4 regions of the Ferrimonas sp. YIN67 genome follow, and region 3 is predicted to be linked to each of the others. Evidence: predicted binding sites of a transcription regulator. Region 3 holds the regulator's gene; each other region holds the start of a gene.
What was found. Region 3 encodes MetJ, which represses methionine synthesis genes. Its sites were predicted from a motif close to TAGACGTCTAGACGTCTA; they were not measured.
Positions count from the first base shown of each region.

Region 1: metK (methionine adenosyltransferase) is a predicted target of MetJ. The motif match lies at 1,134-1,151, and genes of this name have one in related genera.
Region 2: metA (homoserine O-succinyltransferase MetA) is a predicted target of MetJ. The motif match lies at 1,491-1,508, and genes of this name have one in related genera.
Region 4: metH (methionine synthase) is a predicted target of MetJ. The motif match lies at 1,627-1,644, and genes of this name have one in related genera.

Region 1 is NZ_JBXVVJ010000001.1:844,891-848,031, forward strand. It holds gene speE (polyamine aminopropyltransferase) at 1-686, opposite strand, end outside; gene metK (methionine adenosyltransferase) at 1,196-2,350, shown strand; gene AC2D8U_RS03275 (MFS transporter) at 2,434-3,141, opposite strand, start outside.
Region 2 is NZ_JBXVVJ010000003.1:383,880-387,020, reverse strand. It holds gene ygfZ (CAF17-like 4Fe-4S cluster assembly/insertion protein YgfZ) at 1-561, opposite strand, end outside; gene AC2D8U_RS08935 (SDR family NAD(P)-dependent oxidoreductase) at 682-1,407, opposite strand; gene metA (homoserine O-succinyltransferase MetA) at 1,547-2,482, shown strand.
Region 3 is NZ_JBXVVJ010000006.1:177,091-180,231, reverse strand. It holds gene metB (cystathionine gamma-synthase) at 1-1,069, opposite strand, end outside; gene metJ (met regulon transcriptional regulator MetJ) at 1,254-1,574, shown strand; gene AC2D8U_RS13960 (TSUP family transporter) at 1,637-2,374, shown strand; gene AC2D8U_RS13955 (glycoside hydrolase family 3 C-terminal domain-containing protein) at 2,570-3,141, shown strand, end outside.
Region 4 is NZ_JBXVVJ010000001.1:612,199-615,339, forward strand. It holds gene AC2D8U_RS02385 (alpha/beta hydrolase) at 1-1,403, opposite strand, end outside; gene metH (methionine synthase) at 1,722-3,141, shown strand, end outside.

The sequences.
Region 1 (3,141 bases), on a different contig from region 3:
ATCCCGCCGATGTAGGTCGGGATCGGCGCACAGTAGAAGGTGCGGTCGGCGAAGAAGGGCTGGAGTCGCGCCTTGGTGGTCTCCGCCTCATCCGGCTGCATGAAAGGGACGCCGTTTTGTGCCACAAACACACCGCCCTCGGTCAGGCAGTTCTTGCAGCCCTTGTAGAAATCGGACTCGAACAGGGCTTCCCCGGGACCGATGGGATCGGTGCAGTCGGAGATGATCACATCGAACTTCTCGGTGCAGTTCATCACGAACTCTTTGCCGTCACTGATCACGACATGAGCTTTCGGATGGTCAAAGGCCCCGGCACTGTGGTTGGGCAGGTGCTGCTTGCACATCTCGATCACCTGCTGGTCAATCTCCACCTGAGTCACGTGCTCCACCGACTCATGGCGCAGCACTTCGCGCAGAATGCCGCCGTCACCACCACCGATGATCAATACGCGCTTGGCGTTGCCATGGGCCAGGATCGGCACATGGGTCAGCATCTCATGGTAGATAAACTCGTCGGCTTCGGTGGTCTGGATCACGCCGTCCAGGGCCATTACACGCCCGAATCGCTTATTTCTGAAGATGATCAGTTCCTGGTGCTCCGTCGGGGCACGAAACAACACCTCTTCCATCTCAAACTGTTGGCCGTAGGTCGGGTACAGGGTTTCCAGGTAACGATTGTCGCTCATGGCGTTATCTCCTCAAGCTGCGCGAGGGCGCAGGGGCGGTGCAAAGGCATAAAGTAAAGCATGACCCACGCCATACAGTGTGGCGCGTTTCATCAAAAAAAGGCGATTCGAAGAGATGACCTTGGGGTCATTACGGGGTTGGGGAGTACGAAGCAGGAGAACAGCGGAGCGGACAGACGACAGAGTCATGCCGGTAAAACACCAGTATTTTGCCGTGCAAGCCTTGCCCACACGGCTTACGCCTCGAGAACCATAACGCCCATAAACCTCAAAATCAGCTAAAAATCAGTCAGCAACATCTGCTGAGGCGCGCATTTATACCCCCTTTAGTGGGCAAAATCCAGCGGCTAAAACTGCGACTACACTTGAGAGCCAGACGAAGCTTTACAGGCGATGGTGAAAGGTTTTGATCCGCCGCACTGGAATTGACGTCAAAAATCCATAAAATAGCCGTCCAGATGTAGATGCTTCTACACGCCTTTCAGTTTAGATAGACGAGAGAATTTCCTATGGCACGTCACCTGTTCACCTCTGAGTCGGTGTCCGAAGGTCATCCAGATAAAATTGCCGATCAGATCTCCGATGCGGTATTGGATGCGATCCTGGCTCAAGATCCTAAGGCTCGTGTAGCCTGCGAAACTTATGTGAAGACCGGCATGGTCATGGTCGGTGGCGAAGTGACCACCTCTGCCTGGGTTGATATCGAAGAGATCACCCGTCAGACCGTCCGCGACATCGGTTACATCCACTCCGACATGGGCTTCGATGCAGACTCCTGTGCCGTACTGTCCGCCATCGGTAAGCAGTCTCCGGACATCAACCAGGGTGTCGACAAAGCCGATCCGCGTGAGCAGGGTGCCGGCGATCAGGGCCTGATGTTTGGCTATGCCAGCAACGAGACCGACGTGCTGATGCCAGCGCCGATCACCTACTCCCACCGTCTGGTGAAGCGCCAGGCCGAAGTGCGCAAGAACGGTACCCTGCCGTGGCTGCGTCCGGACGCCAAGTCCCAGGTGACCTTTGCCTACAACCAAGATGGCACCATTGCCGGGATCGACGCCGTCGTGCTGTCTACCCAGCACTGTGACACAGTGACCACCGAAGATCTGCGTGAAGGCGTGATGGAAACCATCATCAAGCCGGTACTGCCGCAGGAGTGGATCACCAAGGACACCAAGTTCCACATCAACCCTACCGGTCGCTTCGTGATCGGCGGTCCTATGGGTGACTGTGGCCTGACCGGTCGTAAGATCATCGTCGACACCTACGGCGGCATGGCCCGTCACGGTGGCGGTGCCTTCTCCGGTAAAGATCCTTCCAAGGTTGACCGCTCTGCCGCCTACGCCACCCGCTACGTAGCCAAGAACATCGTGGCCGCCGGCCTGGCAGACCGCTGTGAGATCCAGGTTTCCTACGCCATCGGCGTGGCCGAGCCGACCTCCATCAGCATCGAGACCTTCGGCACCGGCAAGCTGTCTGAAGACAAGCTGATCGCCCTGGTCCGCAAGCACTTCGATCTGCGCCCCTACGGTCTGATCCAGATGCTGCACCTGGAGCGTCCAATCTACCAGCCGACCGCCTCCTACGGTCACTTCGGCCGTGTCGAGTTCCCTTGGGAGCAGACCGATAAAGCCGAAGCCCTGCGCGCCGACGCCAACCTGTAAGCTCAGGTTAACAACAAAACGCCCGGCTCTCGTACGAGAGCCGGGCGTTTTTTATGGTGAGAGGCTCAAACCGTCCCTCCTCCTCAGATCTGAGCCAGTTGCGCCTGGTGGACCCGGTTGCGGCGTGAGAGCCCCGCCACCAACAGCACCATGACACCATAGATCAGGCCCGAACCTGCCACCACGCCGTCCCAGGCGAAATTCTGCCAGCACCACAGCAACCAGAAACCGCCGAAGCTGCCGCCAAGATAGTAATGCACCAGGTACAGTGCCGTGGCGCCCGCCTTGGCATACTTAGCCTCTCGTCCAACCCAGGCATACGCCAGGGCATGGACCAGGAAGGCACCGGCACTGATCACCAACATCCCCAACACCATGGCCCAAAGCGCGTCGCTTCGCGCGATCAGCACTCCGCTAAAGGCGAGCAGGGTGCCCAACAGCATGCCGGACAGGGGGCCAAATTTCAGGCTCCAGCGGCCGGACAGGCTCGAGGTAAAGGTCCCCGTGATGTAGCAGATGAAGATCAACGAGGTCACCGCCAGCGGCAGGCTGTGGGGCGGCGCCACCAGGCGAAACCCCATGGCAGAGAACTGGTTGACGAACAGGGCAAAGTTCAAGGCGCCGATCCACATGGCCAGAACCAGGCGGGGATCGGCCAGATGCCGGAGGGTGCTGCGTAAGGACGCCCCGAGACTGGCATGGCTGGGCGTAAACTGGCGGTCCTGCGGCAACCAGCGCCAGACGCCGATCAGGGCCAGGGCACTGAGCCCCCCCATCACCAACAGGGTGCC
Region 2 (3,141 bases), on a different contig from region 3:
TTGAGGGACAAACTCGCCACTGTGTTCGGCACCCATCCAGGGACGCGCAGCACTGACTTCACTGGCGAGAAAGTCAGCTTCTTCGCCGCGAGGCAGGGTGGCGATGAGATCGGGCAGGGCGGTATCAGCGGGGCACAGCAGGATCGCCCTGTCAGCATCGATCAGGGCTCGCAGCTCACCATGCTGCTTGAGGTTGCCTTCTCCCTGCCAATCGGCCAGCAGAGCAGTGGCTCTTTCCCCCATGAGGGCATACAGGGCAAAGTCAGCGCTGGCGTCATCGAACGTCACTTTGCTGAAAACGGCGTATTTTCCCAGGGCCGTGTGCTCCACCGGAAGCAGATCTTCGGGGAGCAGCTGCAGGATCGAGTCATCGTAATGCAGCCAACGGAACGCGGCGACCAGTTTGCCTTTCGGATCGCAGTGGCCACCAAAGTGCCACTCGTTGCTGGGTAACTTGATCAGATCACAGGTCAACTGTCCCTGCAGGTAGGATTGGCGATCATCGCCCCGGGCGCGTAGCACGCCCAGTGAGCTTAGGGGAATAAGAGTAGGCTTGGTCACTTGGGTCACAACCTTAAACGTCCGTCTATCGATAGCGCTCGATCTTAGCGTGTTTCACGGGCTTGCGTCATCGGCTTTGTGGTTTCGGTCCGATAACGCAGATCCGACTTTGCTCCGATCTTATTTGTACTTTCGTCGGTTATAGATGAATTCCGGCAGGAGCCGGGTTAACCAACTGATCAGGCGCCAGCGTCGAGTGACGTATACGGTGGGCTTGGCTCGCTTTAGGGCCTTAACGGCTTGACTGGCGACTTTCTCCAACGGGGCCCCCCAGGCCTTGCTGCCCCGCCCCTGCATCTTGTCGATATAACCCAGGCGGATGTCGCTGATGGTGATAGGCAGTTTCAGCCTTTGCGCGTGCAGACGCAGCCCCTGGAGATAGTTTTGCTGGTAGGCCTTGGAAGCATGAAAGGCGGTCTGGGGGCCGCCTCGTTCGCCCGCGATGGAGGTCAGGGCAGCCAGTTGGCCATACTTCTGTTCGACCATCTTATTAAAGGCCGCGTTGGCCAGGGCGGTGAAACCTTCGACATTGACCGCGTTGATCTGCCGATCCAGGGCGTAGGGCAGGGACAGATCCAGGCCGGACGCGGCGGTATTGATCACAACCAGGGCCGGTCCGTCGAGGGTTTCCCACAGAGCGTCGAAGGCAGCCCGGCTCGCCTGGGGATCGAAAATGTCGATATTGACCAGTTCGGTTTCTGGCCCGAGGGCCTGCTTCAGCGGTGCCAGGACGTCGATGTCTGCTGCCATCAAGCCGAGGCGCACCTTGTCTTTGGCCAGTTGCATGGCGAGCGCCTGGGAGAGGCCGGAGTTGGCGCCGATAATGATGGCACTCAGTTGTTTCATGGTGGGTTTCCCTCTATTGCGATCACTGGATGATAGTGATCCCGACCGAGGCGAACAAGTCAGGTAACAGACATCCGGGGTTGTAGACGTCCAGATGTCTTGATATAACTAATGTCTTCTGAACTTAGGAGGAGTTTGCATGCCAGTTAAAGTGCCCGATAGTTTGCCCGCGTCCGCGATATTGCGTGGGGAAAATATTTTTGTGATGTCTGAGAGCCGGGCGCTGGCTCAGCATATTCGTCCGCTGAAGGTCTTGATCCTCAATTTAATGCCGAACAAGATTGAAACGGAAACTCAGCTGCTTCGGTTGCTGGGAAACACCTCACTGCAGGTGGATGTGGAGCTGTTGCGGATCCATTCCCGTCCTTCCAAGCACACATCGTGCGATCATATGAATGCGTTTTATCGGGATTTCGACGAGGTTAAAGAGACCAATTATGATGGCCTCATCATTACCGGCGCTCCCCTGGGGGATCTGGAGTTCGAGGACGTTAACTATTGGGATGAGATCCGGGCCATCATCGACTGGTCCCAGCAGCATGCCACCTCGGTTCTTTTCCTCTGTTGGGCTGCCCACGCCGCCTTGTACCACCTGTACGGGCTTAAGCGTTATTTAAGGGATGAAAAGATCTCCGGCGTGTTCAAGCATCAGCGCGTGCATGAGCATATTCCCCTTTTGCGGGGGTTCGATGACGAGTTCTGGGTGCCTCACAGCCGATTTGCCCAGGTCTCTCTCGACAAACTCAAGGCCCACCCGGATCTCAAAGTCTTAGCTGAGTCGGATCAGGCAGGGGCCTACCTGGTGGTCGGTAACAACAACCGTAACCTGTTTGTCACCGGTCATCCTGAATACACTCGCACCACGCTGCAGGATGAGTACCGACGTGATCTGGCTGCGGGATTACAGCCCAAGGTGCCGCAAAACTATTTTCCAGAGAATGATCCGACCCGTAATCCTCACGCCCGCTGGCACGCTCATGGTGCCTTGCTGGTCTCCAACTGGCTTAACTACTACGTCTACCAGCAGACGCCGTTTGATCTGAACGACATGGAAGCGATGACCCCCTGGGAGTAACGGGGGGCCTTCCTGAGCCTTTCTGTCTGCGGAGCCCCTGTGTTTGTAAAAGGGCCTGGCCCAAGACGGCCTGGTGTGCCGAAGGTGAGGTTGAGCGAAACCGTGCCTTAGGTGATCGGCTAGTCAGTGGCCTGTCCTGGCGGTTAAAGGGTTTTCAGGGGGTAAGGGCTTTGAGCCCTTGCCCTGACGGGATGCTCCTTGTGCCGCGCCAATCCCCATTATGCCTAAGCTCCATTGTCAGCTTTCGCCCCACAGGCTGTGACTTTCCATCTTATTCATGCTTGTTGGACAGCCCGCCTTCGGCAGCATAGCTCCCGTCCACATCTGCTTGTCATTTATCTGCCAGCCCGTAATACCTCAATCGCCTTTACCTGACAGCCAGTCGGTCAATGGTTTTGAAGAGCAATGGAAACTTTCTAAGGGTGTGGGTCATGTAGCGGGTTGCGCAATGGAGCCGCTTGGTGTTGGACGTAAGGCATTGCAGGGTCAATAACAGCTTGCTGATCAGTCAGGTGAGGAGCGGAATGGCTGGACTCAGAGATCTCAGCGGATCATGCCGTCGTCCATCGTCTTCTCGAAGGAGTCAAGGGTTCCTTGGGGAAAGCTGCGTAGATTCCCGAGATCTTCGCCTTAAAGCTGCAGAGCAATTATCGACCGAT
Region 3 (3,141 bases):
CTCCGATCCCGGCCGCGATCCGGGCTTCCTCGGCCATCGCCCTGTGGGTCATGGTGGCCGGATGGCAGATCAGTGACTCCACGCCCCCCAGGCTCTCGGCCACACTGAACACCTTGAGGCGGGACAGGAAGGCACGCACTTCTGGCTCACCCCCCTTGAGATCGAAACTGAGCATGGCGCCAAAACCCGCCTGTTGACGCTTGGCCAATTCGTGTTGGGGATGGTCCGCCAGCCCCGGGTAATACACCCTGGCCACCGCCGGGTGAGACACCAGCAGTTCGGCCACCGCATCGGCATTGCTCTGATGCTGTTTGATCCGCAGCGGCAGGGTCCGCAGGCCACGCAGGGTGAGATAGCTATCGAAAGCACCGCCCGTCAGTCCCAGACAGTTGGCCCACCAATCCAGCTGCTCCGCCAGCTCAGCCTCTTTGGCGATCGCCACGCCTCCGACCAGATCCGAGTGACCATTGATGTATTTTGTCGTGGAGTGGATGACGATGTCGGCCCCCAGGCTCAGCGGCTGCTGCAGCATGGGCGACAGGAAGGTGTTATCAACCACCACCCAGGCACCAACAGCCTTGGCTTTTTCCGCAATCTCTGCAATATCCACCAGGCGCATCAGTGGGTTAGAGGGGGTTTCCAGCCAGACCATCTTGGGCTTTTGCGCCAGTACGGCATCAAGGGCAGCAGCGTCGGTCTGGTCCACCACGGCGACCCGAAAGCCCCCCTTGGCCGCCACCGAGGTAAACAGGCGGTAACTGCCGCCGTAGCAGTCGTGGGGGACGACCAGCAGGTCATCGCTGTTCAGCAGGGCGGTAACCGCGGAGATCGCCGCCATACCTGTGGCGGTCACCACCGCACCGGCCCCGCCTTCCAGTTTGGCCAGGGCTTGCCCGAGGACACCGCGGGTCGGGTTACCACTGCGCGCGTAATCGTATTGACGCGGCTGGCCAAAATCCTCGAAGGTGTAATTGGTGGAAAGGTAGATAGGGGGCACAACGGCACCGTGCTGCGTATCGCTTTCGATCCCTTCGCGGACGGCGATGGTGGCAAGCTGAGGCTGGCTCATGAGGTGCATCCTCCGGACTGACGCATTAAAACAAAATCATAATGATGGGCTAACTTAAACCGCCGAAGCTTGGGCGTCAAGACGTTTAGCCGTCTAAACGTTTACAGGTTAAGATGGCAACAATTTGACTCTCTCGGACATGGGTTTAAAATTGCAACCGTTATCAAGACTTATAGGTGCATCGATGAGTATCGAGTGGAACGGCGACTACATCAGTCCGTACGCGGAACACGGCAAAAAAAATGAGCAGGTCAAGAAGATCACTGTATCCATCCCGCTCAAAGTGCTGAAGATCCTCACCGATGAGCGCACTCGCCGGCAGGTCAATAATTTGCGCCATGCCACCAACAGTGAACTGCTATGTGAAGCCTTCCTCCACGCTTACACCGGCCAACCCTTGCCTGCGGATGACGATCTGCGCAAAGACAAGCCGGACAGCGTTCCGGCGGCCGCCCGCGACATCATGGCCGCCCTGGGGATCGACCCGGAACAACTCGAAGAGTGAATCCGATTTGTTGTAAAAAGGCCTGCCAATGCAGGCTTTTTTGTCTCTAAAAAGCGAATATTATGGCCTCCCTCCTCTCCTTCGAACTGCCCCTGGTCTGGCTGATTGTTCTGACTGGTGCCATCGTACAGAGCGCCATCGGATTTGGCTTGGCGGTCGTGGTGACTCCGCTGTTGTACTTTATCAACCCGGAATGGGTGCCCGGTCCCATCATCATGATGGGCCTGATGATCTCCCTGTTCACCCTGAGACGCATCGGCCTCAAACTGGAGATGGGGATCTTGACTCCCGCCCTGATCGGCCGAATTCCCGGCGGCATACTCGGCACCTGGTTATTGGTCGCGGCCTCGGCTCAGTGGCTGGGACTCGGCATTGGCCTGATCGTGTTGACCGCAGTGCTGCTTACTCTGGCCAAATTCAGCCTCCCCCTGACCCGAATAAACCTGTTTGGTGCCGGGTTGGTTTCCGGGATCTTCGCCGCCATCTCCGCCATCGGCGGTCCTCCAATGGCGCTGCTGCTCAACAATAACCAGTCCGCCGCCCAGATGCGTCATACCCTGTCAGGCTTCTTTGTCTTCAGCGCCGCCCTCTCCCTGCTGATCCTGGCACTCGCTGGCCAGTTTGGCTGGGCTGATCTCGCTCGGGGGGCGTTGCTGATCCCCCCTGCTCTCGCGGGGTTCTGGCTGGGGGATAAACTGGTCGTTCGCATCGACCCGGCGCAATTGAAGCAGACAACCCTATTATTGTGTTTCTGCGCTGGGGCCATGCTGGTTGCTCAATCCCTCGTACAATTGTTCTAAACCTCAATGTGTTGTAACTAAGTGTCATTCATCACCCAGGCCTCAAACCGTCATGAGACCTACTTCACAATACCTCCTGGTAAAGCGCTTCTTCACTTGCAGGACTGTCGTTTCTCCTAAATCCTGATTCAGGAATTACAACATTGTTAACGCTATCCCAATAGCCAAGTATCAGTGTCAACTGACGGGTATATAATGAAGAAAATAAGCCTTGCCATCTCTCTAGCACTTGCTTCAACCAGCGTCATGGCCGCCATGTCGGCCGAAGAGATCGCCCAGTACGACATCCCCTTCTACGATCACACCCTCTCCATCGAAGCGCGCCTGGACGACCTCTCCAAGCGTCTGACCGACGAGGAGAAGGGCCACATGATCACCCTTTGGAACAAAGGCGTGCCGCGCCTGGGGTTGAAATCCTTCATGCCCGGCGAAGCCCTGCACGGCCTGGCATCGCCCCGCGCTAACGCCGCCACCGTGTTCCCCCAGTCCATCGGCCTGGCCGCCACCTGGGATCCGGCCGCGATGAAGCGCATGGGGGATGCGGTCTCCGACGAAGCCCGCGCCCAGTACCACAATGGCCCGGAGCTGGCCTGGGGCCGCAGTGGCCCGCTGACCTTCTGGTCACCGGTGATCAACATCGGCCGCGATCCCCGCTGGGGCCGGAACCAGGAAGCCTACGGCGAAGATCCGCTGATCAACGGCACCTTTGCCACCGCCTATGTGCAGGGTCTGCAGGGCGACCATCCGAAATATCTGAAAGTGGCCGC
Region 4 (3,141 bases), on a different contig from region 3:
TCCTGAATGCGCCTCCCTTCGGCGACCACAGTAAGCAGCCGGGACTCAATAAACCCCTGGGTGCGGTCGAGCAGATAGGGAAAGAAAGGGTTCCACTGTTGGCGCAGCAGGAGACTCGGAGACAGTGCCAGGACCCCCCGCTCGCCTCGAACTGCGGTGTTGCCCAGTTGGATGTGATCGCCCAGGATCTCCCCGGCCCCCAGCAGGGTATCGTCCGCAGGAAATGGCAGCGCAATGTGGGACAGGGAGTGCACCGAGACCGGCCAGGCCAGATCCAAGGGCTCCGCCTGGCCATCCGGCCAAAGTCTTGCCTGCACCCCGGCATCGTATCCCCCTGTCGCCAAGCGCTGGTTCTCAATCAGAGTAACCGATTGCGACACCCCATAGCCCTCGAGCTTATCCAGGGGATCCTGCAACAGCAGGCTATGGGTCGCCCACTGACGGTTCAGATCGAACAGGACCAACTCATCGTCATCACGCTGACGCAGATTAAGATGAAGCTCCAAAACCGAACCCGGATCCACCGTGGCATCGGTCAGAGACTGAAACGTCAGGATGGGGGGCAACTGCTCCCGGTGCCGCTCGGGCAAACTTCGCCATAACTCTCGATTGCTCTGCAGCAGACGATACACCACGTCCCCGGCATTAACCGCAAAGGAGTTATATTTGAAAGGGTGATATTCCGGCAGCACGCTCTCCCAGGCCAGCTTATCGAGCCCCAGCAGCCTCCCTATGCGGGCCTGCCAGCGGGCACCGGCTGCGGCAGGACTGATCCCCAGTGCTGGCGAGACAAACACCATGGCATCCGCGTGGGGCACTTTGCCCTGTGCCAACCGCGCCAACTCATGCTGCAGCGCCAGCGGTGCACCAGTGGAGTACCCTATCACCACCAGAGGGCGCTCGGGCGCCTGCTGCTTAAGATGGTACATCGCCAAAGCCACGGCGCTGCTGAGATCCCGCCAATCGAGCTCCACCAGCGCCGATGGCAAGGTGCCATGGCCCGGCAGGCGTAATCCCAGTACATGGGCACGCGGTTGAAAATGGGACGCAAAGTGAGACAAGGAATAGGGGGAGTCCGACATGCCATGGAGCAGGAGCAGAGAGAACTCCGCATCGGCATTGGGCCATTCGTAGCTCACATTCCAATTGACTGGCCAACGCTTAGGATCTGCCCGGCTGTTGGCCTGGTATCGATTGAGCGGATCCGTTTTGTCGCGAATGGACGCCAGCTCCAGTGCCTGCAACTGCCGGGACAGGCCTTGCTCCAACCCCATGTAGGCATGAAAATTCTCAAGGGGCTGACGATAGGTAAATTCACCGTGCAACCGATGCTGATGCCAGACTGCCAGGTCCGTTTTGTGCTCCAGCCATAGCACTGCCGCAACAAACAACGTCAGCACCACTCCGAATAAGATCCCCCCCACTAACAGCAAGGTGGTCCGAACACTTCGCCTGGATATTGCCAACACCATGTTTAATAAGCCTTATTTCACTAGGTTCACGAGCCCGCAAGACGGATCTGAGCGATGAATACCAGCCGAGACATTCACCCATCACTTTGGCTTACTAAGTTATTCCATCCTCAGACCATTGGAAACTGGTCAACGGCACTCAGCTTTGGTTAAATGGACGTCCATACGGATAAAAGGCCATTTGGTGCACCACGGCTCGGCCGACGTCAGACGCATCAAAGCACGTACAAGAATTAAGGAAGTGGCAGTATGTCGACCCCTCACTCAATCCCACAAGCACACCCCGTCAAGCAAGCCGTGATCGACGCGCTGGCACAGCGCATTCTGATCCTCGACGGCGCCATGGGCACCATGATCCAGGCCTATAAGCTGGAAGAGGAAGACTACCGGGGCGAGCGTTTCGTCGACTGGCCATCGCCGCTCAAGGGCAATAACGATCTGCTCTCCCTGACCCAGCCCGAGATCATCAAAACCATCCATACCGAGTATCTTGAAGCCGGTGCCGACATCGTCGAAACCAACACCTTCAACAGCACCACGGTGGCGATGGCCGACTACGACATGCAGGCGCTGTCCAAAGAGATCAACTTCGAGTCCGCCAAGCTGGCCCGCGCCGCCTGTGATGAGGTGGCTGCCAGGACCGGCATTCCCCGTTATGTCGCCGGTGTTCTTGGGCCCACCAACCGCACCTGCTCCATCTCGCCGGATGTGAACGATCCCGGCTTCCGTAACATCTATTTTGATGAGCTCAAGGACGCCTACGTCGAGTCGGTGGAGGCCCTGCTCGATGGCGGCGCCGACATCATCCTGGTAGAAACGGTGTTTGATACCCTCAACGCCAAGGCGGCGTTGTTTGCCATCATGCAGGTGTTTGATGAGCGCGGACAGCAGTGGCCGGTGATGATCTCCGGCACCATCACCGACGCCTCCGGCCGGACCCTGACCGGCCAGACCACCGAAGCCTTCTACAACTCACTGCGCCATATCCAGCCGGTCTCCATCGGCCTCAACTGCGCCCTGGGCCCCAAAGAGCTGGTGCCCTACATGGCCGAGCTCAACCGGATCTGTGAGTGCGGCGTCTCTGCCCACCCCAATGCCGGCCTGCCCAACGAATTTGGCGGCTACGATGAAACGCCACAAGAGATGGCGGCGATCATCGGTACCTGGGCCAAAGATGGCTGGCTCAACGTGGTCGGAGGCTGCTGCGGCACTACGCCCAAGCACATCGCCGCCATCAAAGCCGCGGTCGAGATCCACAAACCCCGCGCCACCCCGGACATTCCGGTGGCCACCCGCCTGTCCGGCCTGGAGCCGTGCAACTTCGACGCCGACAGCCTGTTTTTGAACGTCGGTGAGCGGACCAACGTCACCGGCTCCGCCCGCTTCCTGCGCCTCATCAAAGAGGGTGACTTCGATACCGCCTTGGAAGTGGCCCGCCAGCAGGTGGAGAACGGCGCCCAGATCATCGACATCAACATGGATGAGGGGATGCTGGATGCCAAGGCCTCCATGGTGAAGTTCCTCAACCTGTGTGCCTCGGAGCCGGAGATCTCCAAGGTGCCGATCATGATCGACTCCTCCAAGTGGGAGGCGATCGAAGCGGGCCTGAAATGCATTCAGGGTAAGGGCGTGGTCAACTCCATCTCGATGAAAGAGGGCGAGGAGATCT